3 regions of the Kiloniella sp. genome follow, and region 2 is predicted to be linked to each of the others. Evidence: riboswitches for the same ligand, from Rfam matches in the RefSeq annotation. Region 2 holds a riboswitch; each other region holds the start of a gene.
The links. A riboswitch is a leader RNA that binds a small molecule or an ion and turns the genes downstream of it on or off. The one in region 2 is predicted to bind thiamine pyrophosphate.
Positions count from the first base shown of each region.

Region 1 (10,012 bases), on a different contig from region 2:
TGGTAATTTCGGATCGCGCATAAAGATTGGGGAAAAATGATATCCCCATTTCCATACCAACCATCTGTCGCAGAGTATCGAGACTGGTACCTTCGTAGTCATTCTGAAGATCAGCACCAAATTCCCGGCAAAGTTCCTGCACCTGTTCATACAATCGATGACCAGCACCGAGAGAAAGAACTGCTTCTCCTCTAAGGTCTTGCGGGGCAACGCTGTCGGCCATTGCCAAACGGTGGTTTTTTGGCAAACCTACCATAAGTGGCTCACTAAAAAGCACCTCTGTCCTCAAACCATCATCTTCTAACGGAAGCGCTGTCAAAATTAGATCATGATGACCTGTGCGAAGGGCTTGTTCCAACGATGATGACCTGTCTTCCCGAATATAGAGCTTCAAGTCAGGGTAATCCCGGTGAAGATCAGGCAAAACATACGGTAATAAATAAGGCCCCACAGTCGGCGCAACACCTAATCGCAATGTACCGCCCAACATTGATTTCGCAGTTTTAGCATGATCACAAAGATCATTAAGATCACGTAATAAAAACGTCGTCCGATTCAATATTTCTCGCCCAACAGGAGTCAATTCGACCCCGTGGCGTGTCCGATCAAGAAGAACCACCCCTAAACGATATTCCAGCTCTTTTACTTGGTCACTCAGTGTTGGCTGTGAAACATTCAATTGTTCCGCTGCCTTGCGAAAATGCAACGTTTCGGCAACCGCGCTAAAATATTCCAATTGTTTGATAGTAGGTTTTATCATCTTAATAGCTTGCTGATAGGTTTTATCTATTACACATTGACAATAAAACGATTACACTTATCAGGCAACAGCCCCCATTTTTTCTCGGGTACATGTGAAATTCGGCAATTCGGAGATTCCTGCAATGCCAAAAACAATGATCAAAGACTTCCTACAGCTGGAATCATCTGGGGGTATCATCCTTATGATCGCGGCCCTACTGGCGTTGGTCGCATCAAATTCTCCGCTAGCATCTATCTATACTAGTGCATTAGAGGTTCCCTTCACCATTGCCCTTGGCGACTTAGCGATTTCCAAAGCTATCTTGCTCTGGATTAACGACGGGATGATGGCAATTTTCTTCTTATTAATTGGTCTTGAACTCAAAAGAGAGATTCTGGAAGGCCAGTTATCATCCGCCGATCAAATCGTTTTACCAGCAATCGCGGCTGTTGGCGGGATGCTTATTCCAGCACTGGTTTTCTCTGGCGTTAACTGGGGTGTCGGATCAAATATGAACGGCTGGGCAATCCCAACAGCCACAGACATTGCTTTTGCCCTTGGTATTATGGCCCTTTTAGGCAACAGAGTTCCCTTGGCACTTAAAGTTCTTTTGACAGCCATTGCCATTTTTGATGACTTGGGTGCGATCATTATTATCGCCCTTTTCTATACGGCAGAACTATCCTTGATCTCCCTAGCTCTGGCAGCAGTAGCACTGATCGGCCTCCTCATCCTCAACAGATCCGGCGTCACCGCAAAAACCCCTTATATTCTTGTTGGGATCGTACTTTGGGTCTGTGTTTTGAAGTCTGGTGTTCATGCCACGCTAGCCGGTGTAGCACTTGGTTTTGCCATTCCTTTAAATGGAAAAACAAAAGACAGTGCCAGCCCACTTAAAAACCTGGAACACAACCTCCACCCGTGGGTTGCGTACATGATTTTGCCTGTTTTCGCCTTCGCCAACGCAGGAGTATCGCTTGTTGGTGTTACGATGGGAACGGTTCTTGCCCCCCTTACCCTTGGCATTGCGGGTGGCCTGTTTATCGGTAAACAGATCGGTGTCTTTGGCTTTATCTGGGTAGCCGTCAAATCAAAGATCTGTCGCCTGCCAGAAGGAACCAATTGGACTCAGATCTATGCTCTATCTCTCCTGACAGGAATTGGCTTTACCATGAGTTTGTTTATCGGTGGCCTCGCCTTTGATGATCCAGAAGTCGGAAGCCAAGTTAGAATTGGCGTCCTCAGCGGATCTATACTGTCAGCCTTGGCTGGTTATCTGCTACTGAAACTTTCGCCTGCACCTCAAGACAACGAGGCCACTAAGGTTCCTAAGTAACATTGAGAGATCGCGTAAAAAAGAGTCCGGTAATTCGGGCTCTTTTTGCTTTCCGAAAATTTAACCCATTGGCTGGATATGTCTTGCTGGTTTCTGAGGAAATGTCTAAGGTCAGAAACGGTCTCAACGGGGTGCCCTTTACGGGCTGAGATTTTCCAATAGTGGAATAGACCCGTGGAACCTGAACCGGTTAATACCGGCGGAGGGAATTGAAGACTGGATGCTGTTTGTGATTTTAAAGTTTCTGCCTGAATTAGGCTGAGTTTTTTTAATCAAAAACACATGGCTATTTCCAGATTTTTCAGGTCCTTGCCCGCCCCACTCATTTATGGAGCGTCGCATGATCCTGCGTACAACTATGGCTGCCGTCGCAGCAACAACACTCACCCTTGGTTTGAGCCTTAACGCACAAGCACAAGAACAGGACAAAAAAGTTCTGACCGTTTACACATATGATTCTTTTGCTGCTGACTGGGGCGCAGGCCCTAAGGTAGAAGAAGCTTTCGAAGCCAACTGTGGCTGCGATCTGAAATTTGTAGCGTTAGATTCCTCTGTCGGCATTCTCAGCCGTTTGAAGCTAGAGGGAGAAGACAGTACCGCAGATGTTGTCTTGGGTCTGGATACCAACTTGACCGCGGAGGCCGCTGCCACTGGCCTGTTTACAAAAAGCAACGTAGATCTATCCAACGTCAACCTCCCCATTGATTGGAAAGACGAACAGTTCATTCCTTTTGATTACGGTTATTTTGCCTTTGTTTATGACAGCGAAAAGCTGGCAGACCCACCTGCGAGCCTTGATAGTCTCATTAACGGAAATCCTGATCTGAAAATCATCATTCAGGATCCGCGCAGTTCAACACCGGGTCTTGGTCTGATGATGTGGCTTCAAAATGTATACGGCGATAAATCAGCAGACGCGTGGGAAACGCTTTCCCCAAAAATTGTGACTGTAACCAAGGGATGGAGTGAAGCCTATGGCCTCTTCCTTGATGGCGAAGCAGATATGGTGCTGAGCTATACAACATCCCCTGCATACCACATTATTGCCGAAGAAAAAAAGCAGTATAAAGCCGCTATTTTCTCTGAAGGTCACTACATTCAGGTCGAAGTTGCTGCTCAGTTGAAGACAGCAAAAGAACCAGAACTGGCACAGGAGTTTCTGAATTTCATTACCACTTCAGGTTTCCAGAACGAAATTCCCACCGGCAACTGGATGTATCCGGTTATCGACTTGGGCAAAGACCTTCCCGCTACATTTTCTCAGTTACCACGCCCAGATAAATCACTTCTTTTTTCCCCTGAAGAAGTGAAAAACAATCGGCAAATCTGGATTGATAACTGGCTAAATTCCATCAACCAGTAGATCGAATATAACTGATCGTGTTAATGCCCCGATATCAAGGCGACTCATAATGCAAAGGCCATTACAATCTGTGCAAAAATGGCTGATGTATTTGTGGCCCGGCTTATTAAGCCTCGGCTTTATCGCTTTGATATTGGGTTTTGCCTTTAACGGTCTTTTCTCTGAGATCAAGAACATAGACCTCACCCGTATATTCCAGAACAGCTATCTATACCGGGTGATCGGTTTTACCTTTTTTCAGGCCGCTCTCAGTACACTACTGGCAACGCTTGTTGCTATTCCCGTTGCCCGCGCTCTTGCCAGACGCCCAACCTTGCCCGGACGACAAATTTTCGTGCAACTTGCATCGCTCTCACTCATCATCCCCACTATTGTTGGTGTATTCGGTATTGTCGCCATACATGGTCGTAATGGATGGCTTAATCAGTTTCTTTCCCTATTTGATGTCAAAGCCGGAAATTATCTTTACGGTCTCACTGGAATTCTAATCGCCCACGTTTTCTTTAATGCCCCGCTTCTCTCGCGAATTTTCCTACAAAGTCTTGAAGCTTTGCCGCCGGAATACTGGCGAAACACAGCACAACTTGGCATGACCGGCAAAGATATTTTCCGACTTATTGAATGGCCTCTTCTCCGGCGTATTATTCCTGCATCTTGTGGTCTGGTCTTTCTGCTTTGTTTTACATCTTTTGCCGTTGTCCTTGCTCTTGGGGGTGGTCCTTCTACAAACACTCTGGAAGTTGCCATCTATCAGGCAATCCGCTTTGATTTTGATATTCCCAAAGCTGTCACTCTGTCTCTCGCCCAGTTGAGTCTCTGTTTTATCCTACTCATCATTGGCAGCAAGTTTGCCCGCCACATCACCCTTCAAAAGACAGAAGAGCGGTCTATCCAACGGCTTGATGCCCGTCATACCAGCGCCAAAATAACGGATAGTTTAGCACTTCTAGTGATGGTGTTTTTGGCTATCCCTCCCTTGCTTGCAACAATCTGGAAAGCCTTTTCTCCTCGCTTGATAGCAGTCATAACAGATGAAAAATTATGGATAGCTTCGTTCAACAGTCTGCTCATATCACTAACGGCTGGATGTATCGCACTCATACTTGCCGTAGGTATCGCGCTGATGCTGCGAAGCCTGCAATCGCCCTATCGTCTGGGCAGGCATAGCTTAGCATCTTCCTTTGCGACAATGACTGATTTATCCGGAAGTATTATTCTGCTCCTCCCGCCTTTTGTCCTGGCAACCGGATTATTTATTACCTTCAGAGCAGCTACCAGCCTAACAATATTGGCACCTTTTCTGGTGATCATTGTTAATGCCTTGATGACATTACCGTTTATTCTCAGAATTCTTGTTCCTGCCTTTGAAACCTCAGCACAGAAAAGCGATCATCTATGTGATAATCTGGATATCAACGGGTTAAATCGCATTCGTATTATTGACTGGCCACAGAACAGAAAAGCACTGGGACTCGCCTTGGGATTATCCGTTGCACTATCAACGGGTGATTTAAGTGTCATAGCCCTTTTTGGGACCCAGGATTTTACAACCTTGCCACTTTTAATGTTTCAGAAAATGGGTAGTTACCGATTGGATGATGCCGCAATTACAGCTCTGTTTCTTTGTCTGCAAAGCTTGATGCTCTTTATTTTTATAGAACGCATCATATCTGGAAAGGGTTTCTCCCTTTCGACATTAAGAACCAGCAGGAAGGCTATGCACTGTGCCTGATGATCAAAAAGCACCAGACCAAAAAGCACCAGACCAAAAAGCATCTGCCCCAAAAGCACGGGGTCAGAAAACAAATGGTCACGAATCATTCCAGGGATTGAGTATTGAGAAACTGTCCTATCAGCATCACGGCAGTGAAGAGGTTTTGGATTTTGATTTGAGGATAGAGCCCAATGAACTCGTCGCAATCCTTGGACCTTCAGGTGCCGGGAAATCAACTCTTCTGAGCTTAATTGCGGGTTTTGAAAACCCCGCTGCTGGCGCCATTAAATTTGAAGGTAAAGAGCTTACCCATCTTTCACCGTCAGAACGTCCAATCACAAGCCTCTTTCAAGAACACAATCTTTTTGCCCATTTGACGGCCGAAGAAAATATTGGTTTGGGTATTCATCCCGGCTTACGCCTGACAAATCAAAACAAAGACCTAATAACAAAAGCACTCAATGATGTTGATCTCAAAGGGTTGGAGAAACGTCTTCCTGCCGAATTATCAGGCGGCCAACGGCAACGCGTAGCGCTCGCAAGATGTTTGGTCAGGCGAAGACCGATTTTATTGCTAGATGAACCTTTCAGTGCTCTTGATCAGGATTTGCGTAAAGGAATGCTAAAACTGGTGAAGGATCTCCACAAGAATCACCACCTTTTAACACTGATGGTCACACATATAAAAGAAGATGCAGATGCCATTGCGGATCGGATTGTCCACCTTTCCTAATCAAAAATAAGCGACTGACTCAAACAGGCTCTGTTCACAAAACTTTGAAGCAAGCCCATACTACACCCCTGTCTTTGAACTGGTGCAAAATATTCAGCTGTTCTACACTTACGCCTGAACCCATCTTTGAAATAGCCGTAAAACCGGAATTCTCATGCTTAAAATTCAGACACTACTCGCCACAGTTACCCTTTTAACTGTTGGACTTTTTACATCTGCGCATGCCGCCGATGAATCACGCCTGAACAAAATTCTCAGTTCTGGAGAGTTAAGAGTTGGCACCACTGGGGACTGGAACCCCATGACTATCAAAAACACGACAACAGGTAACTACGAAGGTTTTGATATCGACGTTGTCACCGAGTTGGCCAAAGACATGGGCGTCAAACTGACCTTTGTTCCCACGGACTGGAAAACACTGATCAACGGTGTCGTTGCCAATAAGTACGACATGACAACATCTGCCTCTCTAAATCCAAAACGCATGGCCGTTGCTGGCTATACCGACAGCTATTACAACGTCGGAACCGTGCCGCTAACGCTGAAAAAGCATCTCGATAAATTCAATTCCTGGGATGACATAAACAAGACTGATGTGTCCGTAGCAACTACTCTTGGCACCGTGCAAGAGCAACAAGCCAAAGAGTATTTCCCGCTGGCCCAACTAAAGTCTGTTGAAGCCCCCGCACGCGATTTTCAGGAAGTTCTATCTGGTCGCGCTATGGTACACATTACCTCCAACGTTGAGGCGGCTACTCTCGTTCAAAAATATGAGCAAATGGCCATTGTACCTGTGAAAAAAGCACGTTCACCTACACCACTCGCAATGCTAATTTCCCAAGACGATCAAGTATGGATCAACTACCTCAACCATTGGATCCAGCTTAAAAAGACTCAAGGCTTTTTCAACAAGCTTGCCGTAAAATGGAAATTAGCTGAATAAACCAGTCTCCATATCTCTATGAAATAACGGGCTGTTCGCGGTTCGTTATTCTTGTCGTCGGTCCTAAGAAGTAAATTCGCCATGATTTTTTACGCTGTTCCAGTCAGCAACTTTTGCACTAAAGTTGAAATTGTTCTGACATTAAAAGGCCTTTCAGCCGAGGTTCGTCTGCCCCCGTCTGGTTATGGCTCGGCTGAGTACAAATCTATTGTTCCTGCAGGTACCGTTCCTGCCCTAGTTGATGGGGATTTTGTTCTAAGTGAATCAGACAGTATTTGTGAATATCTGGAAGAGGAATACCCGCAACAAACCTTGCTACCTCACACCATAGAAGACCGCGCTAAAGTGCGAATGTTGGCTCGGTTACATGACTTGAAGATTGAGCCGCTGATAAGGTCTCTTTTTAAACATATGGCGCCAACACAAAGAGACATCGAGTTTATCGAAACAACAAAATCTTCACTTTCCCAACAATTAGATCTTTTGATCCAGCTTGGCAGTTTTCACCCCTTCATAGCAGGAGAAGACATAAGCCTAGCTGATTGCGGATATGCGCCAAGCCTGTTACTTGCGCAGAAAATGTTCATTGAAAGCAGTGTAGATTTCACATTCCCAGACAAATTTATTACCTGGCAAAATGAATTGAATCAGCACAGCAAGGTTGGACCTGTCTTAACGAAATACGGCCTCGCTGTTGATCAGTGGATAGCTCTTAAAAGAACCCAGTAAATCACCCAATAAATCACACCGTTAACCGATACGCCCTGAATAAATTTACTTCTAAAGTTAGATTTAAAAAGTAAAAGGCAGAGTTGATTTCTCAACTCTGCCTTTTGTTCCAGGTACGTCTGATTTGGAGATCGAACGATTAACCCAGACTTTGACTCTACTATGAACTCGGAGTCCCCTGCAAATAAGCAAGATTACTAATGTACTTTCCCAAACAAATTCGGGAACAAACTCTGAGCCTAAAAATTAGTTAACTGAATCTTAAATCAAGAAAACGAATCGAGCAACTACATTCAACTCAATTCAGTCATGCAAAAATCACAAGCCTTTAAAGTTTAGATCTTTTTGCCTGCCAGCCTATACAGAAAAGGACCCCGAAAGCTCCTCTTTTACTTAGAACATGGCCTCAACAACACGGTCAGGCGGTGTATGCCCATCAACAAAAGTTTTGATGTTGATAATGACTTTTTCCCCCATATCCTGACGACCTTCAATGGTTGCCGACCCCATATGCGGTAACAGAACGACATTATCGCTGGCCTGTAGTTTCGGATTAACAGCAGGTTCTTGTTCAAAAACATCCAACCCTGCACCCGCGATGTCTCTTGATTTGATCAAACGAGCCAAAGCATTTTCATCAATGACCTCTCCGCGACTGGTGTTCACAATGATCGCACGGTCATTCAAAAGCTTAAGACGTCGGCTGGATAACAGGTGAAAAGTCGCAGGTGTATGCGGGCAGTTCACAGAAATAATATCCATGCGGGAAAGCATCTGATCCAAACTTTCCCAGTAGGTTGCTTCCAACTCGTTCTCAATATCCGGATGCACTTTGCGTCTGTTATGATAATGGATTGAGAGACCAAAACCCTTTGCACGGCGGGCAACAGCCTGACCAATACGCCCCATCCCGATGATGCCCAGACGTTTACCCCACATCCGATGCCCCAACATCCCTGTCGGGCTCCATCCATTCCATTCACCAGATTTGATTAATTTGACACCCTCGGTGATACGGCGAGAAACAGCCAGAATAAGGGCCATTGTCATATCGGCGGTATCTTCGGTCAAAACACCCGGTGTATTTGTGACAGTAATACCCCGCTGACGACAGGTTTTAAGATCAATATGATCCACGCCTGTTCCAAAAGAAGCGATCAGTCGCAGATTCGGTCCCGCTTGAGCAAGAACCCCTGCATCAACACGATCTGTAACTGTTGGCACCAGAACATCGGCCTCTTTAACAGCCGCAATCAACTCTTTTTGGGAGAACGGTTTGTCGTCAAGATTCAAACGACAATCAAACAGTTCCATCATCCGGGTTTCAATCGCATCCGGAAGCCGCCGTGTAACAATTACTAGGGGTTTTTTCTGTGTCATGTGCTTATGGGATCCCCGTCGCTGGTCCTTTACGACAAGCCGTTATTATTTGAGGGTTAACGGTCTTGTTTTATCTTCCCTAGTCTATGCTGCGAACAAGGTCTTTGCCAAGAGAGAGAAACAGTTGTTTCGATAAATTCTAGCCAGCACAGAATTAGGAAGGTAATCTCTCAAACACTTCGCGAGCTATTTAGATATAATTGAAATTTTAGCATGAAAAAAAGTTTGATGCGTCTGCCTTTTGCGGGGGACAAAAAATCGACGCTCCGGCTTTCCCGGCTTTCTCTGAGGCCAAGAATAATCGGCGCCATAGGAATTGTGGGAATGGTACTTTGTACCCAGTTCCTTACTCACAGCATCCGGGCAAAAACTCTTGGCACAGCCTCAGGAGATCAGGCGCAGAGAAAAATTGGGCCAAGTGGACTACCCCTTCCCCGATTTGTGAGCTTTCGATCCGGTAAAGTCAACATGCGCGCAGGTCCTGGTTCCCGGTATCCAATTCAATGGATTTATCAACGGCGGCGCCTACCAGTCGAAATCATTGATGAATTTGATACTTGGCGGCAAATCCGTGATTGGCAGGGAACAATAGGCTGGGTACACCAATCCATGCTTAAGGGTCAAAGAAGTATGATGGTTACGGGCGCTGTTCGAACTATTTACGATGACCCAGAAACAACTAGCCGACCCGTTGTACAGGCAGAAGCAGGTGTGATTGGTGAGCTAGAATCCTGTAATATTGACGACTGGTGCCAAGTAGAAATCAATGATATTTCAGGTTGGCTGCAACGGAACTCTCTTTATGGCTCATACCAAGGGGAGGTTTTTGATTAACTCAAAAACCAATGAAGTTACGCTCTAGATAATGTTATATTCTCGGCGTCATCAGTCTCTTGACGGTCAACAGGTTTTCTGCACGCGCTGAAACAGTCCGCACACCATAGTTTGTACATGAGTGATTAGCTGTTGAGAATGGAATCTAACATCAGGTGATTTAAAGCATGATCCGTTAAATGGATTTGCCTTTTTCATCAAGATCGACCACATGAACAACGACCTCTACCCTCGAAAT
Region 1 is NZ_JBLXHT010000005.1:142,525-152,536, forward strand. Features, by position in the region: gene ACN0QW_RS10255 (hydrogen peroxide-inducible genes activator) at 1-760, opposite strand, end outside; gene nhaA (Na+/H+ antiporter NhaA) at 885-2,078, shown strand; TPP riboswitch at 2,196-2,304, shown strand; gene thiB (thiamine ABC transporter substrate binding subunit) at 2,419-3,441, shown strand; gene thiP (thiamine/thiamine pyrophosphate ABC transporter permease) at 3,491-5,173, shown strand; gene thiQ (thiamine ABC transporter ATP-binding protein) at 5,166-5,888, shown strand; gene ACN0QW_RS10280 (transporter substrate-binding domain-containing protein) at 6,043-6,831, shown strand; gene ACN0QW_RS10285 (glutathione S-transferase family protein) at 6,913-7,560, shown strand; gene ACN0QW_RS10290 (2-hydroxyacid dehydrogenase) at 7,954-8,940, opposite strand; gene ACN0QW_RS10295 (SH3 domain-containing protein) at 9,154-9,774, shown strand; gene irrA (iron response transcriptional regulator IrrA) at 9,950-10,012, opposite strand, start outside.
Region 1: linked by a shared signal. The riboswitch ahead of thiB (thiamine ABC transporter substrate binding subunit) and the one ahead of thiC (phosphomethylpyrimidine synthase ThiC) in region 2 are both predicted to bind thiamine pyrophosphate.

Region 2 (10,012 bases):
CTTTTAGTTGTTTGTAGATGTTATTGTACTAGTACAACTTTGATATCTTTATAATTATAACGTTTCCTAATGTTTCCTTCTGATTTTTTGTGATATGTACATCAAAAATATTGAGCTGAAATTTTTGTGTTTCAATGTTTGCGATTTTATCAACGATTGCTGTCTTTTGAACAGTCTGTATCTGTGTCGCATCCGAGACAGCAGTCGTGAGCTCTTTCTGAAAATCATTCATGGCTAAAGCAACTAAAAAAATAGCTAGTATGAAATCTTACCGATCAAGGGGAAAAGTTGTGAGTGATCTCAAAAATAACAAAATCAAGAAATTGCTGGTGGCTAACCGCAGTGAGATTGCTATTCGTATATTCAGGGCTGCAACAGAGCTCGGTATTGAAACGGTCGCTATTTATTCGAATGAAGATCGTTTTGCCCTGCACCGTTTTAAAGCAGATGAAAGCTACCTTGTTGGCGAAGGGCAGGGACCTGTTCAGGCCTATCTGGGCATTGACGATATTCTAAGAGTCGCCAAGGAAGCTTGTGTTGATGCTATTCACCCAGGGTATGGATTTTTATCTGAAAATCCTGAATTTGCTGATGCATGTAAGGCTGCGGGCATTATTTTTGTTGGCCCTACAGGTGATACAATGCGCAGCCTTGGAAATAAGGTGTCGGCGCGTAATTTGGCGGAGAAGGCTGGTGCGCCTGTGATGCCGGCAACCATTGCTTTGCCCCAAGATGATGCTGAAATCACAAAAATGGCTGCTGCAATTGGATATCCTTTGATGACGAAGGCCAGTTGGGGCGGTGGTGGTCGCGGTATGCGGGTTATCGAAACAGCCGAAGAGCTATTAGAGCAAGTTGATGCAGCACGAAGAGAGTCTCTGGCGGCTTTTGGCAGTGATGAGGTTTATCTAGAGAAGCTGGTGCGCCGGGCGCGTCACGTTGAAGTTCAAATTATCGGTGATAGCCATGGAAATGTCGTTCACCTGTTTGAACGGGATTGTTCTGTCCAACGCCGTAATCAAAAGGTTGTTGAACGTGCACCAGCTCCTTATTTAAGCGCAGAACAACGTAAAGCCTTTTGTGATGCTGCTCTGGCCATTGCCAAAACCGCAGATTATGGCAATGCGGGAACCGTTGAATTCCTGATGGATATGGACACGGATAACTTCTATTTCATCGAAGTTAACCCAAGGGTTCAGGTTGAACATACCGTAACTGAAACAGTAACTGGAATTGATATCGTCCAGTCACAGATCAAAATTGCGGCTGGGGGCAAAATTGGCGATGCCTCTTCCGGTGTCCCTGTGCAACAGGATATCAAGCTTAATGGCAATGCAATTCAATGTCGTGTGACGACGGAAGATCCGGAAAACAACTTTATTCCTGATTACGGTAAAATTTTGGCCTATCGAGGCGCGACTGGATTTGGTATTCGTCTCGACGGGGGCACAGCCTTTTCTGGTGCTGTTGTTACCCGTCACTATGACTCTTTGCTTGAGAAGGTGACGGCCTGGGGCGGGACACCTGATGAGGCAATTGCACGTATGGACCGTGCGCTACGGGAATTCCGAATTAGGGGGGTTTCAACCAACCTGACATTTTTGGAAAATGTCTTGTCACATCCGAAGTTCCGAGGCGGGGAATATACGACTAAGTTTATTGATGATACCCCGGAACTTTTTCACATGCCAAAAAGGCGAGATCGGGCATCAAGACTGTTACGTTTCGTTGGCGACGTAATGGTGAACGGTAACGATGAAGTTGCTGGGCGTTTTCATCCCGAAAATCCGCATGTTGCACGTCTTCCTATGATGTCAGGTGATAAGGTCCCCGACGGGGCAAAGCAGATCTTGGATCAACAAGGACCAGAGGCTGTTGCCAAATGGATGAAGGAAGAAAAGCGTTTACTGGTAACGGACACAACCTTTCGTGATGCACACCAATCTTTGCTTGCAACCAGAGTCCGGACCAGTGATTTAACCTCTATTGCACCATACTATGCAGAAAATCTGAGTAATCTCTTTTCTATGGAGTGCTGGGGGGGAGCGACATTTGATGTATCAATGCGGTTCTTAAAGGAATGTCCTTGGGAACGTTTGGAGAAGCTCAGAGCCACAATGCCTAATCTGTTGACGCAGATGCTACTCCGGGCTTCTAACGGCGTTGGCTATACCAACTACCCTGATAATGTCGTCAAGTATTTCGTAAAGCAGTCCGCAGATGCAGGAATGGATGTATTCCGTGTCTTTGACAGCCTGAACTGGGTTGAGAATATGCGTGTTGCCATGGATGCTGTTTGTGAGACAGGGAAAATCTGTGAGGCTGCGATCTGTTACACAGGGGATATTCTAGACCCCTCAAGACTCAAATACGATCTGAATTACTATGTGAATATGGCTAAGGAGTTGGAAACTGCTGGTGCACATATTCTGTGTATCAAGGATATGGCCGGCCTTTTGAAGCCAGCAGCAGCCAAAGTTCTGATCAAAGCGCTTAAGGACGAAGTTGGTTTACCAATCCATTTCCACACACACGATACCAGCGGTATTTCTGCTGCGACCGTGATGGCTGCTGCCGAAGCAGGTGTGGATGCGGTTGATGCCTGTATTGATTCTATGAGTGGGCTGACATCCCAACCAAGTCTTGGGTCTATCGCAGCTGCACTCCGTAATACAGAGCGAGATACAGGTTTGGACGATGGTTCCCTACAGGAACTTTCCAGCTATTGGGAACAGGTGAGGGCAAATTATATTGGCTTTGAAAGTGATATCAAAAGCGGTACGTCTGACGTGTATCATCACGAAATGCCAGGTGGCCAATATACGAACCTTCGCCAGCAAGCTCGATCTCTTGGTATTGAAGAACGCTGGCCGGAAGTATCCAAGGCCTATGCCAACGTCAATGATATGTTTGGCGATATTGTAAAAGTAACGCCGTCCTCGAAGGTCGTCGGTGATATGGCATTGATGATGGTGACAAGTGACCTTTCCCGTTCTGATGTTGAAAATCCGGATAAAGAGATTGCCTTTCCTGAATCGGTCGTCTCTTTTTTCAAAGGTGATTTGGGGCAGCCTGTGGGTGGGTTCCCTGCTTCTTTACAGGCAAAAGTACTCAAAGGCGATACTGCAATCACAGAGCGTCCGGGGTCTTTGATGCCAGCAGCTGATCTTGACGCAGAACGGGCTGAAGTTGAGAAAAAAGTAGAGCGAACAATTACTGACAATGAGTTTGCATCCTACTTGATGTATCCGCAGGTTTTTATTGATTTTGCTCAACATCAACGGAATTTCGGCAGCGTTTCTGTTTTACCAACACCGGTATTTTTCTATGGAATGGACGTTGGAGAAGAACTTTCTGTTCATATTGATCAGGGCAAGACCTTGATCATTCGTTTCAGAGCGATCAGTGATCCCGATGATGAGGGCGTTCGTACTGTTTTCTTTGAACTCAACGGTCAGCCTCGGAACGTGAAGGTTCTGGATCGTAGTAGGACTTCTGCAAAAGAGGCTCATCCTAAGGCTGATTCAGGGAATTCGGATCATCTGGGTGCACCAATGCCGGGTTTGATCGTGACGGTATCTGTTGGTGAAGGTGATCAGGTCGAACAGGGCGATGTTCTGATGTCGATTGAGGCCATGAAGATGCAGACCTCTGTACTTGCTGAAAAGTCAGGCACGGTGAACAAGATTCTTGTTGCGCCGGGATCAAAAGTTGAAACCAAAGATTTATTGGCAATTATAGAAGATTAAAAGAATAGCCTCACTCATATTTGTGAGTGAGGCTATTTTACGAAGCTAATCTATTTCGAGTTGTGATGCGCTTAACTCAAGCCATTCTTGAAGGCGTTCTTCGGGACTGTCGTTGTAAAGAACATCTGTCACAACGCAGATAATATCGGCACCTGCGGCATAGATATCCGGCGCACGTTCCACGGATAGTCCCCCGATAGCAACAAGAGGCGTATCGCCAACCATCTCTTTCCAGCGACTAACATTTTCAGCCCCCTGCGGGGCCCAATGCATTTTCTTCAAAATGGTCGGATAGACCGGGCCTAATGCAACATATTCAGGTTCCAGGTCCAATGCACGTTCCAGTTCACCTTCGTCATGGGTGCTGATACCAAGTTTTAGTCCTGCGTCTCGAATAGCGCCGATATCGGCATCATCCAAATCTTCCTGACCCAAGTGGATGAAATCACAGCCAAGTTCAATCGCCAATTCCCAATGGTCATTGACGACCAACTGTGCACCATATTCGTTGCACTGTTCCTGTGCGTAGGTGATCTGTTCTCTGATTTGTTCTTCTGATGCATCTTTTATGCGAAGTTGGACAAGCTTAAGCCCCAGAGGCAAAAACCTTGGCAACCACTTGGCATCATCGACGATTTGATAAAAGGGATTAAGCATGATCTTGGTTCCAAAAAGGTAGTCCGGTAACGGGGGTTGAAGGGGTCGCCATATCACGTTTTTCGATGGGGTCTGCCTGATAACATTGCAGGCCACTTTCAATTGCAAGGGCAAAGGCTTTGGCCATAAGAACAGGATCGCCTGCTTTTGCCACTGCTGTATTCAACAGCACAGCATCGTAACCAAGTTCCATTGCTGCAGCTGCATGTGATGGCAACCCGATACCGGCATCAACAATCAGTGGAATGTCCGGAAAGTGTGCCCGTAAGGATCTAAGGCCGTAGATATTGTTCAAACCCCGCCCGCTACCGATAGGGGCACCCCATGGCATTAAAACCTCACAACCAGCGGCGATTAGCTTGTCAGCCACAACCAGATCTTCCGTTGTGTACGGGAATACCTGAAAGCCTTCTTCGGTCAAAATTCGCGCAGCTTCGACCAAGCCAAAAACATCAGGCTGCAGGCTATCATCTTCACCGATAACTTCAAGTTTGACCCAGGGTGTTTCAAAAATTTCGCGCGCCATGTGGGCTGTGGTAACTGCTTCCTTAACGCTTTTACATCCAGCTGTATTGGGAAGTACTTTTGCACCGCTGTCTTTGATAAAAGACCAGAAATTTTGCCCGGCTTGTTCTGTGCCTGATTCTCTGCGGAGTGAAACCGTGACGATTTCGGCTTGAGAAGCCTTGATGGCTTCGAGCATGATTGCCGGTGAGGGGTAGAGAGCTGTGCCGATAAGAAACCGTGATGCTATCTCTTCGTCGTAAAACTTAATTGTCATCCTCAACCACCTTGCATTGGGGCGACGATCTCAATTTGATCGCCGTCCTCAATTTTTTGTTCATGACGTATACTTGCCGGGGCAAGAGTACCGTTAACGGCTGTTGCCACTTTTGCCGTTCCATATCCCTGTTCTGCCAATAGCTCAGCGAGTGAAGCGGCATGTGTCGCGACAGGTTGCCCGTTTAATACAATATTCATTCTATATTTCCTGTTGATAGCGCAGGTTCATTGGGATGCTCAGTTGTTGAGTTTAGGCACAGAACTTGTTCCATAAGACGTTTTGCCATTGCGGGTGCAGCTAGATATCCGTGTCGATACATACCATTTAAATAACTGGTATGACCCTTGTGAATTATCTTTGGCAGATTGTCGGGGAAAGCAGGGCGAGCATCAACACCTATTTCAACAATCTCTGCCTCGCCAAAGGCTGGATGTAAGGCGTAGGCCGCTGATAGAAGCTCTAAGATGGAACGAACCGTGGCGCCGGATCTATTTTCGTTTTCAATCATTGTTGCGCCGACCATAAAAAGTCCGTTGTCTCTGGGCACGATATAGAGCGGAATTCTGGGATGCAACAAACGAACTGGCCGAGAGAGTTTTACCTCATTGCTTTTGATCAATATCATTTCGCCCTTTACGCCACGCAATTCATCTAAATGATCTTTTGCTGCCAACCCGCGACAGTCAATCCTATGATCTGCTTTCGAGGGAGCATCAAGCTCTTCTGCTGAAAAAGAGGTGTTTGGCTGAAATTTAACGCCCATATTTTCGAGATAATTTACTAGTTCAGGTAATACCTGCCTGGGGTCAAAGTGTGCTTCTTCTGGATAATAAAGTCCGGAGCTAAAGCGGTCTGCAAGATCGGGTTCCAATACTGCTATTTGATCTTGTTTGACCTCTTGCCAATTTTCTGTCCTGCGGCCAAAGCGTTTCAGGTCTGGTAAATCACGAGATGTTGCAACAACCAGTGTTCCTTTTTTTTGGTAAGAGGATGTGAAATTCTCCCAGAATTTCATAGATTCCAAGCCGAGTTCACGGATTAGTGGTTCCGCACTTTCCATCTCGCACCAAGGGGCCAGCATGCCGCCCGCCCACCAAGAACAACAATTCTCATCTGGTCCATTACTGGATGAGATAATGGTAACGTCACATTTTTTTTCTGCGAAAAATGCAGCACAGGAAAGACCGACAATGCCAGATCCAATAATTTCAATTTTCATAGTCAAACAGGCTCCTTAGTAGGGTCGCTTTGTTGGTCTATATCAACGTAAAGTTCACTGCCCATTTCTTTGTATTTTTCACTCATTTGTGCCATTCCCTGAGTTTTGTCATTGAGCTTATTGGCATAATCCCTGACTTCTTGGGAAATTTTCATGGAACAAAATTTAGGACCACACATAGAACAGAAATGCGCGACCTTATGCGCTTCTTTCGGGAGTGTTTCATCATGAAATGAACGAGCAGTGTCTGGATCAAGGGAAAGATTGAACTGGTCTTCCCAGCGAAAATCAAATCGCGCTTTGGAGAGGGCATTATCTCTGATTTGTGAGGCAGGATGTCCTTTTGCCAAGTCTGCTGCATGTGCTGCAATCTTATAAGTGATAACTCCTGTTTTTACGTCATCTCTGTTCGGTAGGCCTAGATGTTCTTTCGGCGTTACATAACAAAGCATTGATGTTCCATACCAACCAATCATTGCGGCCCCAATACCAGAGGTTATGTGGTCGTAACCCGGAGCTATGTCTGTGGTCAATGGGCCTAAAGTATAGAATGGTGCTTCTTTACATACTTCAAGCTGTTTATCCATATTTTCTTTAATTTTGTGCATAGGTACGTGCCCTGGTCCCTCGATGATAACCTGGCAACCTTTTGCCCAAGCAACTTGGGTTAGTTCTCCAAGGGTTTCAAGCTCGGCAAACTGAGCGCGATCATTGGCATCTGCAATTGACCCAGGACGAAATCCATCACCAAGAGAAAACGATACATCGTACTGGCGCATGATGTCGCAAATCTCTTCGAAATTTTCATAAATGAAACTTTCTCTGTGATGATGTAAACACCATTTGGCCATGATTGACCCTCCACGGGATACAATGCCAGTTACCCGATCGACCGTTAAGTGTATATAGGCAAGTCGAACTCCGGCATGAATAGTAAAGTAATCAACGCCTTGTTCGCATTGTTCAATCAAGGTGTCTTTGAACACTTCCCAGGTAAGGTTTTCAGCAACCCCGTTTACTTTTTCCAATGCCTGATACATTGGAACGGTACCAATAGGTACCGGGCTATTACGAATAATCCATTCTCGGGTGTGATGAATGTTCTTTCCCGTGGAAAGATCCATCACGGTGTCGGCACCCCAACGCGTTGCCCATACCATCTTTTCTATTTCTTCTTCTACCGAAGAGCTGACAGCTGAGTTACCGATATTCGCGTTAATTTTAACAAGAAAATTTCGCCCGATAATCATCGGTTCCAATTCAGGATGGTTAATATTGGCAGGAATGATTGCTCTGCCTTTTGCAATTTCACTTCGGATAAATTCTGGTGTGACAAATTCGGGGAGTGCCGCGCCAAAACTTTCCCCTTGATCAAGGGATTGTCGGGCTTTTTGATGTGTTTCTTTTCTGCCGAGGTTCTCGCGCTCTGCAACGTAAACCATTTCTTTGCTGATAATACCGGCACGGGCCATCTCATATTGAGTTAGAGGCTTTTCTCCCGTACTGCGATTGGGATTATGTTTGAGGGGGAAAGCATCAGCAAGATAATCTCCCTGTGCTTGGCCATTGTCTTCTGGTAATAGGTTTCGGCCCGTGTATTGTTCAACAGAGCGTTCTTTAAACCAAGGCAATCTATGACGTGGAAGGCCTTTGTTTAAATCAATTGTTTGTTGCTGATCTGTGTAGGGGCCAGACGCGTCATATACGCGTACAAAGGGTTCTTGTTGATCACTTGTTTGTATTTCACGAAAAGGAACCCGTAAATCAGCATCATGCTGTGGTGTCGTATATACTTTTTGGGAAGCTGTTAGAGGGCCTGTTGTAATCTTGTGTCCAGCTGTAGTCTCGTGGCCAACTGTAGTCTCGTGGCCAACTGTAGTCTCGTGGATAGTGCTTTGTATCGGCATAAATAGATCTCCTGTGTTTTAGTCACAATGGAGATCCGGGGAGCTTGGGGAGGTTTTGACAAATTGATACTGCTCTGAATTGAGAGTCGTTTTTGCCTATATTCCAATCCCTTCGCCGGCATTACCCGGATCAGGTTCGAAGGGTCCTGTACTTAATGATTACAATCTCAGCCGTATTTATACGGCACCCCTAGGAAACTAAAGTTTATAAAAGATAGAGCTTCAATAGACAAGCATGTTAGGCTTGGACTCAATATATTTATAAATTGGTCTCCGGTGTATTTGCGTTTGATTTATAGTAAGAATTATTTATAGGCTGTAATTTTAGCTAAGATAGATTTATTGATCCCAAATTGATATGAATCAAAACAGGTTTTGTTTGTAAGTGTATTATGGAAAACTGAATTAAAATTTTTCGTGCGTCTGCAAAGACGTTTTCTCAAGCGATGTTAACCAGAGGGATGTAACGTGCAAGAAGCTCCAACTGCAACACATGAGAAAACCAAGACACAAGAAGTGTCATTGTTCATGTTTTTGGCCGCAGGTCTTATTCCTGCGCTAACAATTGCCTTGGTCGGTGCCTATGGCTTTTCAATCTGGATGTATCAGATTTTTATCTCAGGCCCACCAACACAATAAAGGCAAACTGGTTTGTGTAAGTAAAAAAACTCAGATGGAAACATCTGAGTTTTTTGTGGTTAATTTGCTTAAAAAAAACGGGCCGTTAAAAGGCCCGTTTTATCGTAAGATCTGTGTAATAAGATTATTTTTTATTCCCAGCCTTCAACACCTGTCATGTCCGGTAGTTCGTGTGCGATACCTTTGTGACAATCGATACAGGTTTTCTCACCAGTAAACAGGAACGCTTGGTGCGCTTCGGCGGCCCGGGTAGACTGTACTGTGATGTCCATTGATTCAGTAGAGTGGCAGTTCCGACATTCTAATGAGTTGTTCGCTTTCAGGCGCTCCCATTCGTGTCCGGCAAGGCGTCTTCGTTCGGCCTGGAATTTTTCACGGGTGTTGATCGTCCCAAATAGCTTGCCCCACACTTCTTTGGAAGCTTGCATTTTACGAGAAATTTTGTCCGTCCAATTATGAGGAACGTGACAGTCCGGACATGTTGCCCTTACGCCAGATCTATTGCTGTAGTGAATGGTTGGTTTGAGTTCAACAAAAACGTTGTCGCCCATTTCATGACAACTAACACAGAATTCTTCCGTATTGGTCAATTCGAGGGCGGTGTTGAAACCACCCCAGAACATGACACCGGCAACAAAACCACCAATGGTTAGAAACCCAATAGAAAGATGCTTGGCTGGGCGATTGGCACTGGACCAGATCCTACAGGCAAATCCCCATAATTTTTTGATTGGTGTCAACATGGTTTTGCCTATTCACCCTTTATGATGTGTTCGACGTCAATGAACTCGTTCTCTACGAGCGGTGGTGCTGTGACTTGAGTAACGTGACATTGATTACAGAAATATCTACGTGGTGAAACCGTTGCCAGAACCTGATTGTCCCTATCCATATAGTGGGTCACGCTTACCATCGGCGCCTGAGATTCACCTGTACGTGTTCTTGCGTGACAGGAAAGGCACTTGTTCGCATTCAAAGATATTTCATAATCTCTGGTTTGGTGCGGGATGGTCGGCGGCTGTTCAGGATAGTTTCGAACACGCTTTACATCGTTGTT
Region 2 is NZ_JBLXHT010000002.1:120,263-130,274, forward strand. Features, by position in the region: gene pyc (pyruvate carboxylase) at 261-3,749, shown strand; gene ACN0QW_RS03770 (thiamine phosphate synthase) at 3,795-4,406, opposite strand; gene ACN0QW_RS03775 (thiazole synthase) at 4,399-5,187, opposite strand; gene thiS (sulfur carrier protein ThiS) at 5,190-5,387, opposite strand; gene ACN0QW_RS03785 (FAD-dependent oxidoreductase) at 5,384-6,409, opposite strand; gene thiC (phosphomethylpyrimidine synthase ThiC) at 6,412-8,316, opposite strand; TPP riboswitch at 8,406-8,518, opposite strand; gene ACN0QW_RS03795 (periplasmic nitrate reductase, NapE protein) at 8,785-8,955, shown strand; gene ACN0QW_RS03800 (NapC/NirT family cytochrome c) at 9,087-9,698, opposite strand; gene ACN0QW_RS03805 (nitrate reductase cytochrome c-type subunit) at 9,707-10,012, opposite strand, start outside.

Region 3 (10,012 bases), on a different contig from region 2:
CGCACTTTATCATGATAAACCTTCGTTATCAGAAAGCTGTTTCATCAAAGTTTCGTGCTCTTCAAGCACAAGTTCGTTCTTGATGTTTCGTGGTGGGAAGGTAGAAGGCGTTAATGTCTCTACACTGGAAATTGTCGGCCCTTTCAACACGTAAACTATGTCTGCGAGTTTTAAGGCCTCAAGCGGATCGTGGGTGATCATGACAACGGTTTTGTTCGTCAGATATCGAAAGGTGAGGTCGTGCATTTCTGCGCGTGTTATGGCATCCAGTGCCGAGAAGGGCTCATCCAATAGAACAATTGGGCGATCGTCCAATAGTGTTCTAGCCAAAGCTGTCCTTTGACGCATACCGCCGGACAAGCTGTCTGGTTTCATATCCAGAAAGGATCCCATCCCTAAATCTACCAATAGCGATTTTGCTTTTATTTCACAAATAGCTTCGGACCCGGAAATTTGTCTTAGCTTGTTGCCGATCAGGACATTTTGTAAAACGCTGAGCCAGGGAAGTAGCAAGGCATCCTGCGTCATCCAGCTTATTTGTTCGGATAAAAGAGAACCATCGTCTGCTTTGATTGTGCCTTGGTAAGTGGATGGTGGAAGAAGGCCCGCGATTGCTTTGAGAAGGGATGATTTTCCAACACCACTACGTCCCAATAGAACATTCCACTTTCCGCCTTTCATGCTAAGGGAAAAGTTTTTGAAAATCTGCCTGTCTTGATAGGAAAGGTAAAAATTTTGAATATGGATGCTACTTGCTGTCTGGGATGTCATTAACGCAATTCGCCTAATTTGTTGTAAGTAACCTCATGGTCAAACTTTCCAACTGTTATGAAAGTGATGAACTGGGCCATGTCCTTTACCTACTTCGAGGGTATCGGCGTGACGAAGCGCTGCTGTAAGGTATTCTTTGGCCGTATTGACAGCTTCTAAAAGTGTAAGTCCCTTTGCTATGCCAGAAGCAATAGCTGCAGAGAGAGTGCATCCGGTTCCATGACTGTTTTGGGTACTTATGCGCGGTGAACTCAGACAGATTTCGTTTTGTCCGTCAAAGAGCAAGTCATCGCTTTTGTTACCGCCAAGGTGTCCCCCCTTTAGAAGAATAGCTTTAGGAGTGATAGCCTGAAGTGTCGAGAGCATGCTCTTCATTTCTTCAATGGAAGCTGGTTCTTTTTTACCAGTCAAGACGGCTGCTTCCGGAAGATTGGGGGTAATAATTTCGGCAAGGGGAAGCAGGTTTTCTATCAGACTTGCAACAGCATCATCCTGTAGAAGTTTGTCACCGCTTTTTGCCACCATAACTGGGTCAAGAACGATGGGGATTTGTGGGTAATTTTTTAAAACACCTGCAACAGATTTGATGATATCTGGCGTGCCCAGCATACCGATTTTGATAGCTCTGACGTTCAGGTCTTCAAAAACGGTATATAGCTGATCTTGTATGAAATCAGTTGATACAGGGAAAATCGAATGAACTTTACAGGTATTTTGTGCCGTCAAAGCTGTAATAACCGATGCGGCATATACACCCAGAGCAGACATTGTTTTGATATCAGCTTGAATACCTGCGCCACCACCACTGTCTGATCCGGCGATTGTTAGGGCTATTGGTGCAGACATACTTTCCTCCGTTTTATTTCCAGAGGAAGTTGTTAATGCTGTTTCCTTTATCGGGAAGGATTAGTCGTGCTTTAACTAATCTTAGCATCTCAATTTCCTCCGCCGGTATTAACCGGATCAGGTTCTGCGGGTTGGCGTTTGCCTCTCAGCTGTATCAATGTTGATTGATTGAGCACCCCGACGAGATTTACTGAATTATGCGGTGCTTTTAAAAATAGGCAAGAGAGAAAGTTATTTTTGATTTTCTGGTTTATATTTTACTCAAATCTGGACCTAGGGATATGTTTTGACGCATATAGAGCATCTCATCCAAAGGGGTGTGTTTTTTATTAGGGAGTTATCTTCATGAGTGAAATTATTCGTCACGACACGACGGCGCGATCCAGTAAAATTGTTGAACATGGTAATACTGTTTACCTCTCTGGCCAAGTGGGTACAGCGGGTGATTCTGTCACTGAACAGACAAAAGAGATTTTGAAAAAAATTGATACATGTTTGGAGTCTGTCGGAAGTGACAAAACCAAAATCCTACAGGCTGTGATCTGGTTAAGTGATATGAAATATTTCGCTGAACTCAATGAAGTTTGGAATGCTTGGGTACCAGAAGGTTATGCCCCGGCTCGTGCTTGCGGTGAAGCTAAACTTGCACGTGCAGAATTGAGCGTAGAAATTATTATTACTGCTGCAAAGTAAGTTAAAATTCAAGAAAACGATGGTTAGAAAGCTGCTCGATTGTTGATATCGGGCGGCTTTTTTTGTGACCTAAGCGACTTAGGCTGGATTCTCTTCTTTGTATAAAGTATAATACTGAAATGCTCACCAGTTTTGATCAATTAATAAAATAAAATGGCTGTTTTGCTACGTTTATTACCGACTTGATCTAAAGTAAAGACCAGCTCTTGTCATTGAGCGAAAAGAAGGTCACTTTGTGTATGTCGCACGCAAGGATATAAAATTATCTGGTACGCACAACGAACAGTAACAACAGGGAAAGAGTGAAAAGTTAAACTCTGCTTTGCTAAAAAAAACTGATTAATTTTTTGATTATTTAAAGTAGTGGGTAGAGTCCCTTTGAAGTGAGAAGGGCTAACTTTTTGTTCGAAACATGAGGATATTATGAACAAAAAAATACTAGTGCTTTTGTTGCTTATAGTTGCAATCGCAGCTGGTTTCTTCTTTTTTATGAAAAAAGAAGAAGAAAAAGTTGCTGAAAAGGAAATCGAAACTCCAGTTAAGGAAATGGTTTTTCATAGAGGTAATGGTTCTGAGCCAGGATCGCTTGATCCGCAAATTTCGGAAGGTGTACCTTCTTCGCATATTCTACGTGACTTGTTCGAAGGTCTTACAGCTGAAAACACCGATGGTGCGATAATTCCAGGGCAGGCCGAAAGCTGGACAATCAGTGATGATGGAACTCAGTTTACCTTTAAAATTCGTGATGATGCCGTATGGAGCAATGGTGATCCCGTAACGGCGCATGATTTTGTTTTTGCGTGGCAACGCGCTGTGAACCCTACGACAGGTTCAGAATATTCGTTTCTGCTGTATCCTCTTCAAAATGCGCAAGCAATTGCAGGTGGGGAAGAAAAGGATATCAATAAGCTTGGTGTAAAAGCTGCTGATGACAAAACGCTTGAAGTTCAGCTGGAAGGTCCTGCCCCTTACTTCCTTGGTATGATCACGCACTCAGTTGCTTACCCTGTTCATAAAGCTACTGTTGAATCTCACGGTGAAGCTTGGACACGTCCTGGCAATATGGTGTCAAACGGTGCCTTCAAACTTGATGAATGGACACCGCAATCTCGTATTGTTTCTGTGAAATCAGATACATATTGGAATAAAGACACAGTTAAGTTAGATAAAGTTGTTTACTATCCGACTGAAAGCCAGACAACAGCCCTTAAGCGTTATCGTGCGGGCGAGCTGGACTGGACTTACGAAGTTCCAAATGATCAGATTAAGTGGATCAAAGAAAACATGGCTGATGAGTTCCATGTTTCTAACTATCTTGGAACTTATTACTATGGCTTTAACATGACAAAGCCACCGTTCAATGACCCGAAATTACGTAAAGCATTTTCGATGGCCATTGATCGTGACATTCTAACGACAAACATTGTGACTGCTGGTGAAGTGCCTGCCTATGCTTTTGTTGTCCCTGGTGTTACCGGCTATGATCCTGTTTATTCTGACTTTAAAGCGAAAGACCAGGCTGCACGTAACGCTGAAGCCTTAAAGCTTTATGAAGAAGCAGGCTATTCTAAAGATAATCCAATAGAGATTGAGCTTCGTTATAACACCAGTGATAACCACAAGAAGATCGCGATTGCGGTTGCAAGTATGTGGAAGAAAACTTTTGGTGCTAAGGTCAACCTAGTTAACGAAGAATGGAAAGTTTACCTCGAAACACGTAAGCTTAAAGAAGCGACGCAAGCTTTCCGTGCGGGTTGGATTGGTGACTATAACGATCCCAACACTTTCCTAGAGCTATGGTTGTCTGATTCTGGTCTAAACGATACTGGTTTTGATAATCCTGAGTTCGATAGTTTGCTTAAACAAGCTGGACTTGAGCAGGATGCAACAAAACGTAAAGAGTTGTTGATGAAAGCTGAAGCAATCTTCTTGGAAGCGAATGCTGTTGCACCGATCTATCACTATGTGACTAAGCGTATGGTTAAGCCTTATGTTAAAGGCTGGCAGAGTAATGTGATGGATCATATCCGTTCGCAATACATCACTATCGAGAAATAGGAAATTCCGGTTTCCCAATAATGTCTCGGCGCGTCATCACGTTGGTGGCGCGCCGGATTTTTTTGTCAGGACATAGTAAATGTTGTCGTTTATTTTAAAGCGTCTGGCCGGGGCTATTCCGACGCTACTTATAATTGTTACACTTGCGTTCTTCCTTATCCGTTCAGCCCCAGGCGGACCATTTGACAAGGAACGCACGATACCTCCGGAAGTCGCTGCAAATCTGAATGCTGTTTATCACTTGGATGATCCCTTGTGGGAGCAGTACCTGTATTATCTTGGAAGTGCTATACAGGGGGATTTTGGCCCTTCTTTCCAATATAGAGATTTTTCTGTTACCGAACTTATCGCGGCTGGTTTTCCAGTGTCGCTAACGCTTGGCTTAACGGCGATTTTTTTGGCGATTACAATTGGTGTATCCCTTGGTGCAGTTGCTGCTCTTAAACAAAATTCACTTATCGATTATGCTGTTATGGCAACGGCGATGACGGGTATTACCATTCCTAACTTTGTAATGGCACCACTCTTAACTTTGGTGTTCGGGGTCTATTTAAACATGCTTCCCGTTGGAGGCTGGGGCGAGAGTGTATCCCAAGCCTTTTTACCGATTGTCGCATTGGCTTTGCCGCAAATTGCCTATATCGCGCGGCTGACACGTGGATCGATGATCGAAGTTCTGCGATCTAACTTTGTCCGTACGGCGCGGGCTAAAGGTTTGCCTGAACGGTTGATGCTTAGCCGTCATGCCTTGAAGGCAGCGATGTTACCTGTTGTATCCTATTTAGGACCAGCCTCAGCTGCTGTGATCACAGGCTCTGTTGTGATTGAACAGATCTTCGGTATTCCCGGTATCGGACGTTACTTTGTTCAAGGAGCATTAAACCGGGATTATACCCTCGTGATGGGTGTCGTGATTTTTTACGGATCGTTGATTATCACTTTCAATCTAATCGTTGATATTATCTATGGCTTCCTCGATCCAAAAGTGAGGATGGGATAATGGCAGTTGATATGGAAATGAAAAGTACAGGTTCCGACGAAAAGGAAATTCAGGGCCGTAGCCTTTGGCAGGATGCATTCAGGCGATTGCTGATAAACAAGGCCTCTGTGGTCAGCTGTGTTGTGTTGTTGAGCATCGTTCTTATTGCGGTTATTGGGCCTTGGATACATCCTAATCCTTTTGACGAAGTCTATTGGGATTACATTCAAGCTGCACCGGATATGGAAGCTGGGTTTTACTTTGGTACAGATACCAATGGTCGAGATCTTTTTGTCCGAACATTGTACGGTATTCGTGTATCTATGCTTGTTGGTTTGGTAGCAACAGGTGTGTCATTGATCATTGGTGTTACTTATGGCGCGATTTCCGGTTACGTCGGTGGACGTACAGATCACATTATGATGCGATTTGTGGATATTATGTATTCCATGCCTTTCATGTTCTTTGTGATTCTGTTGATGGTAATCTTCGGACGAAACATCTTCCTGATTTTTGCGGCATTGGGGGCGGTTGAATGGTTGACCATGGCCCGTATTGTTCGCGGTCAGGCGCTTTCTATTAAAAATAGAGAGTTTGTCGAAGCTGCCCGTGCATCAGGCGTGAGTAACTTTAACATTATTCGCAGACACATTATTCCCAATGCGCTGGGGCCTGTGATTGTTTATGTAACACTTACAATCCCACAGGTTATTCTGATCGAAAGCTTCCTTTCTTTCCTTGGTCTTGGAGTACAGGAGCCGATGACAAGTCTGGGCGTGTTAATTTCAGAAGGTGCCCAACAGATGGAATCTGCACCTTGGACACTGTTGTTCCCGGCGAGTGCACTGGCAATCATCCTTTTTTGCTTTAACTTTATTGGCGATGGTCTGCGCGATGCGTTAGATCCTCGCGATCGCTAGGGAGGTCTGAAAATGAGTGATATTATTCTTGAGGTGAAAGACCTCTCTGTGACCTTCTCTACCCCAGAAGGTCCTGTGAATGCCGTAAATAACATGAATTTCACGATTAAAGCGGGTGAAGCATTAGGGGTTGTTGGTGAGTCAGGGTCGGGTAAGAGTCAGACCTTTCTCGCTATCATGGGGCTGTTGGCCTCTAACGGTAAAACAACGGGTAGTGCCAAGCTTTTGGGACGCGAGTTGATTGGCCTAAGTGCGGATGAGTTGAACAAGATCCGTGGGCAATCAATGTCCATGATTTTTCAGGATCCCATGACATCTCTGAATCCTTACCTTAAAGTATCAAAACAGCTCACAGAAGTTTTGGTTCTCCACAAAGGTATGAGCGAGCAAGCTGCAAGGTCAGAAGCACTTAACATGCTCGACAAAGTGGGAATTCCCGAGGCTGAAAAACGCTTTGATATGTACCCGCATGAATTTTCTGGTGGCATGCGTCAACGTGTGATGATTGCAATGGCACTGTTGTGTGAGCCAGCTTTGTTGATTGCGGATGAACCCACGACGGCATTGGATGTGACTATTCAGGCACAAATCTTGGATCTAATGCGGAAACTGAAGAGTGAGTTCAATACGGCCATTGTCATGATTACCCATGATCTCGGCGTTGTTGCTGGACTATGTGACACCTTGAATGTCATGTATGCCGGGCGCATTGTTGAACGCTCTTCTGTTCACGAGGTTTTCTCTGCACCGCGTCATCCCTATAGTCAGGGGCTTTTGGCCTCTACGCCAAGACTTGATGAAAAAACGCATAGCAATGAGCTGGTAACCATTCCCGGACAGCCGCCAAACCTGCAGCGTTTACCACAAGGCTGTGCATTTGCGCCGCGCTGTATCCATGTACGGGATCGATGCCTTTGTGAACGTCCGCCGCTGTTTGAGACACCAAGCGGAAGTCATAATGCCTGTTATAGAGAGGAGGATGTCGCATGAGTATGTCCCAGGAAGTCCTTCTTGATGTAAAGGATCTCAAGGTTCATTTTTCGATCCCAAGCGGTAAGTTGTTCACAAAGCCAGGATTGCTCAAAGCTGTCGATGGTATTTCCTTCCAGGTTAAAGCGGGTGAAACACTGGGCGTTGTGGGGGAGTCCGGTTGTGGTAAATCGACACTTGGGCGTGCTGTTTTGCGCCTTCTAAAACCAACCGACGGGCAAGTTGCCTGGTTTGGTCAAGAAATGGGTGGCATGAAGGCTGAAGAATTGCGGAATGTGCGCTCTGATCTTCAGGTGATTTTTCAAGATCCTTTGGCGTCACTTGATCCGCGTATGACAATTGGGCAGATTATTAGCGAGCCTTTGATTACCCATCACCCCAAGCTTTCAAAGGCTGAAGTAAAGGGAAAAGTCAAAGCAATGATGGCCAAGGTTGGCCTTCTTCCTGATCAGGTTAACCGTTATCCCCATGAATTTTCTGGTGGGCAGTGCCAACGGATTGGTATTGCGCGGGCGATGATTTTGGAGCCAAAGCTTATCGTTTGTGATGAAGCGGTAAGTGCGCTGGATGTTTCCATTCAAGCGCAGATCGTTAACTTGCTCATGGGACTGCAAAAAGAATTCGGACTTAGTCTGATCTTTATTTCGCATAACTTGAGTATTGTCCGCCACATCAGCCATCGTATCATGGTGTTATACCTTGGACGGATGATGGAAGTTGCGGATCGGGATGCGATTTATGCGAAGCCTCTTCACCCCTACACCAAAGCTTTGATTTCTGCGGTGCCAATCCCTGATCCAGAGATTGAGCGCAATAAAGAGCATGTCGCTTTGAAGGGGGATTTGCCTAGTCCTTTAAATCCGCCATCAGGTTGTGTTTTTAGAACACGCTGTCCGTTTGCCAAGGACATTTGCGCAGCAGAGGTTCCCGCTTTGAAATCCTATGCAGGAGATAGAGAGGCAGCGTGTCATTTTATTGAAGAATAGGACGTAATATCTGAAGAACTAATCGAGAAAGCCCCGCATTTGCGGGGCTTTTTTGTAATATTGCTCTACGATCCGACCTTAGATCTTGGGTCTATAGGCGTTTGCATTTTAGGGAGTATTTCTTCTAGTAAATTCGCTGCCGAAAGCAAAGGTCCGTCACCTTGAGGTTTACCAACAAGTTGTAATCCGACAGGTAATCCTGTTTGGGTGAATCCACAGGGGATTGAAATTGCGGGGGATGCCGTAAGGGTTATCGTCGAGACGATTGCTAGCCAATCAATGTAAGTTTCCAACTTCTGGCCAGCGCATTCAGTCACGTATCTTTGTTCGACAGGAAAAGGTGGCACAATGGTTGTGGGGCAAATCAGCAGATCGTACTCGGTAAAAAACTGTTGCATGGAATAGTAGATTTCGCCTCTTTTCCGCTCTGCCCATGCAATGTCTTCTGCACTCAAAGAGCGCCCGTATTCAATATTCCAAATAATATCCTCTTTTAGCTTATCACGATGCTGATCTAAAAGAGGACCCAGCCCAACAACAAAATCTAAACCGCGCAAACGTTTAAATACTTCAGGAGCATCCAAAAGATCGGGTGTTATTTCTTCTACAATTACACCTGCGGCTTCGAATTGTAGTGCTGCGCTTTTACATATTTCTGCGATTTCTGGGTCTACCGGACTGACACCGAGGTCAGGGCTGTACGCGACTTTGATTGGTTTAATTTTTTTGTTGGCAGTTGATAGAAAGCTTGTTGCTGGGCTTGGTTGGGCCAGTGGGTTCATGTTCTTGAAGCCCGCCATAGCATCTAATAACAAAGCGGTGTCGGCTACATTCCGTGCCATGGGACCCTGCATGGATAGAGTTTGGAACGGCGATGTTCCCGGTCCATCGGATAAGCGATGCATAGAAGGGCGCAAGCCGACGACACCACAAAAACTTGCTGGATTACGGAGCGATCCGCCCATATCGGATCCATGAGCCAGCCAGGCACAGCCTGTGGTGAGAGCAGCAGCGGCACCGCCAGAAGAGCCCGCGGCTGATTTGGATAGATCCCATGGATTTCTTGTTGTGCCAAGTACGGGGTTGAATGTATGTGCGCCGGCGCCAAATTCTGGTGTGTTTGATTTGGCGTAAACAATGGCACCGTTTGTTTCCATTGTTTCAACCAAAACATCGGACCAATCAGGAATACGATCTGCAAAAATTGGACTGCCAGAGGTTGTTCGCACGCCGTTTACGGCGGTTAAGTCTTTAATCGGCACGGGAATACCTGCCAACAATCCACGGTTTTCAATGGGTTTAGCTTCAAGTTTTTTTGCAAAGTCGTAGGCGCGGTCAAAACAAAGGGTTGGCAGGGCATTAACCGAGCCATCCACCTGCTGAATTCTGTCTTCAAGAGCATCCAGCAGTTCTGTTGGTTTGATATCTTTTTTTAGAAGACGATCTCTGACCTCACAGGCCGTGGCATTGATGATTTCGTTTGTGTTTTGTGCGGACATTTGGGGGCTCGGTGATACGTGATGAAAGAGAGGATTAATAAAGATAATGCTAGCTTATACCTATCCGGTTTCGTTGGTCGATAGCATTTTCGTCAGAAATGAATTGATTTGCTTTTGTGCGGTCTGTGAAAGCTGATCGGCAAGGAGTTTGAGATCCTTTTTTCTGACCGAGCTTTTCCGCCATGCCAAACCAAGCTTTCTGTGACCTGTATTTCCGTCAAGTGGGGTTAAGGCAACGTTGGTGCCCGAGAGAAGTGATGATTGGCAGGA
Region 3 is NZ_JBLXHT010000003.1:354,797-364,808, reverse strand. Features, by position in the region: gene ACN0QW_RS07735 (ABC transporter permease) at 1-13, opposite strand, end outside; gene ACN0QW_RS07730 (ABC transporter ATP-binding protein) at 10-771, opposite strand; gene thiD (bifunctional hydroxymethylpyrimidine kinase/phosphomethylpyrimidine kinase) at 811-1,617, opposite strand; TPP riboswitch at 1,694-1,807, opposite strand; gene ACN0QW_RS07720 (RidA family protein) at 1,963-2,310, shown strand; gene ACN0QW_RS07715 (peptide ABC transporter substrate-binding protein) at 2,734-4,368, shown strand; gene oppB (oligopeptide ABC transporter permease OppB) at 4,448-5,368, shown strand; gene ACN0QW_RS07705 (ABC transporter permease subunit) at 5,368-6,267, shown strand; gene ACN0QW_RS07700 (ABC transporter ATP-binding protein) at 6,280-7,257, shown strand; gene ACN0QW_RS07695 (ABC transporter ATP-binding protein) at 7,254-8,243, shown strand; gene ACN0QW_RS07690 (amidase) at 8,309-9,742, opposite strand; gene ACN0QW_RS07685 (hydrogen peroxide-inducible genes activator) at 9,803-10,012, opposite strand, start outside.
Region 3: linked by a shared signal. The riboswitch ahead of thiD (bifunctional hydroxymethylpyrimidine kinase/phosphomethylpyrimidine kinase) and the one ahead of thiC (phosphomethylpyrimidine synthase ThiC) in region 2 are both predicted to bind thiamine pyrophosphate.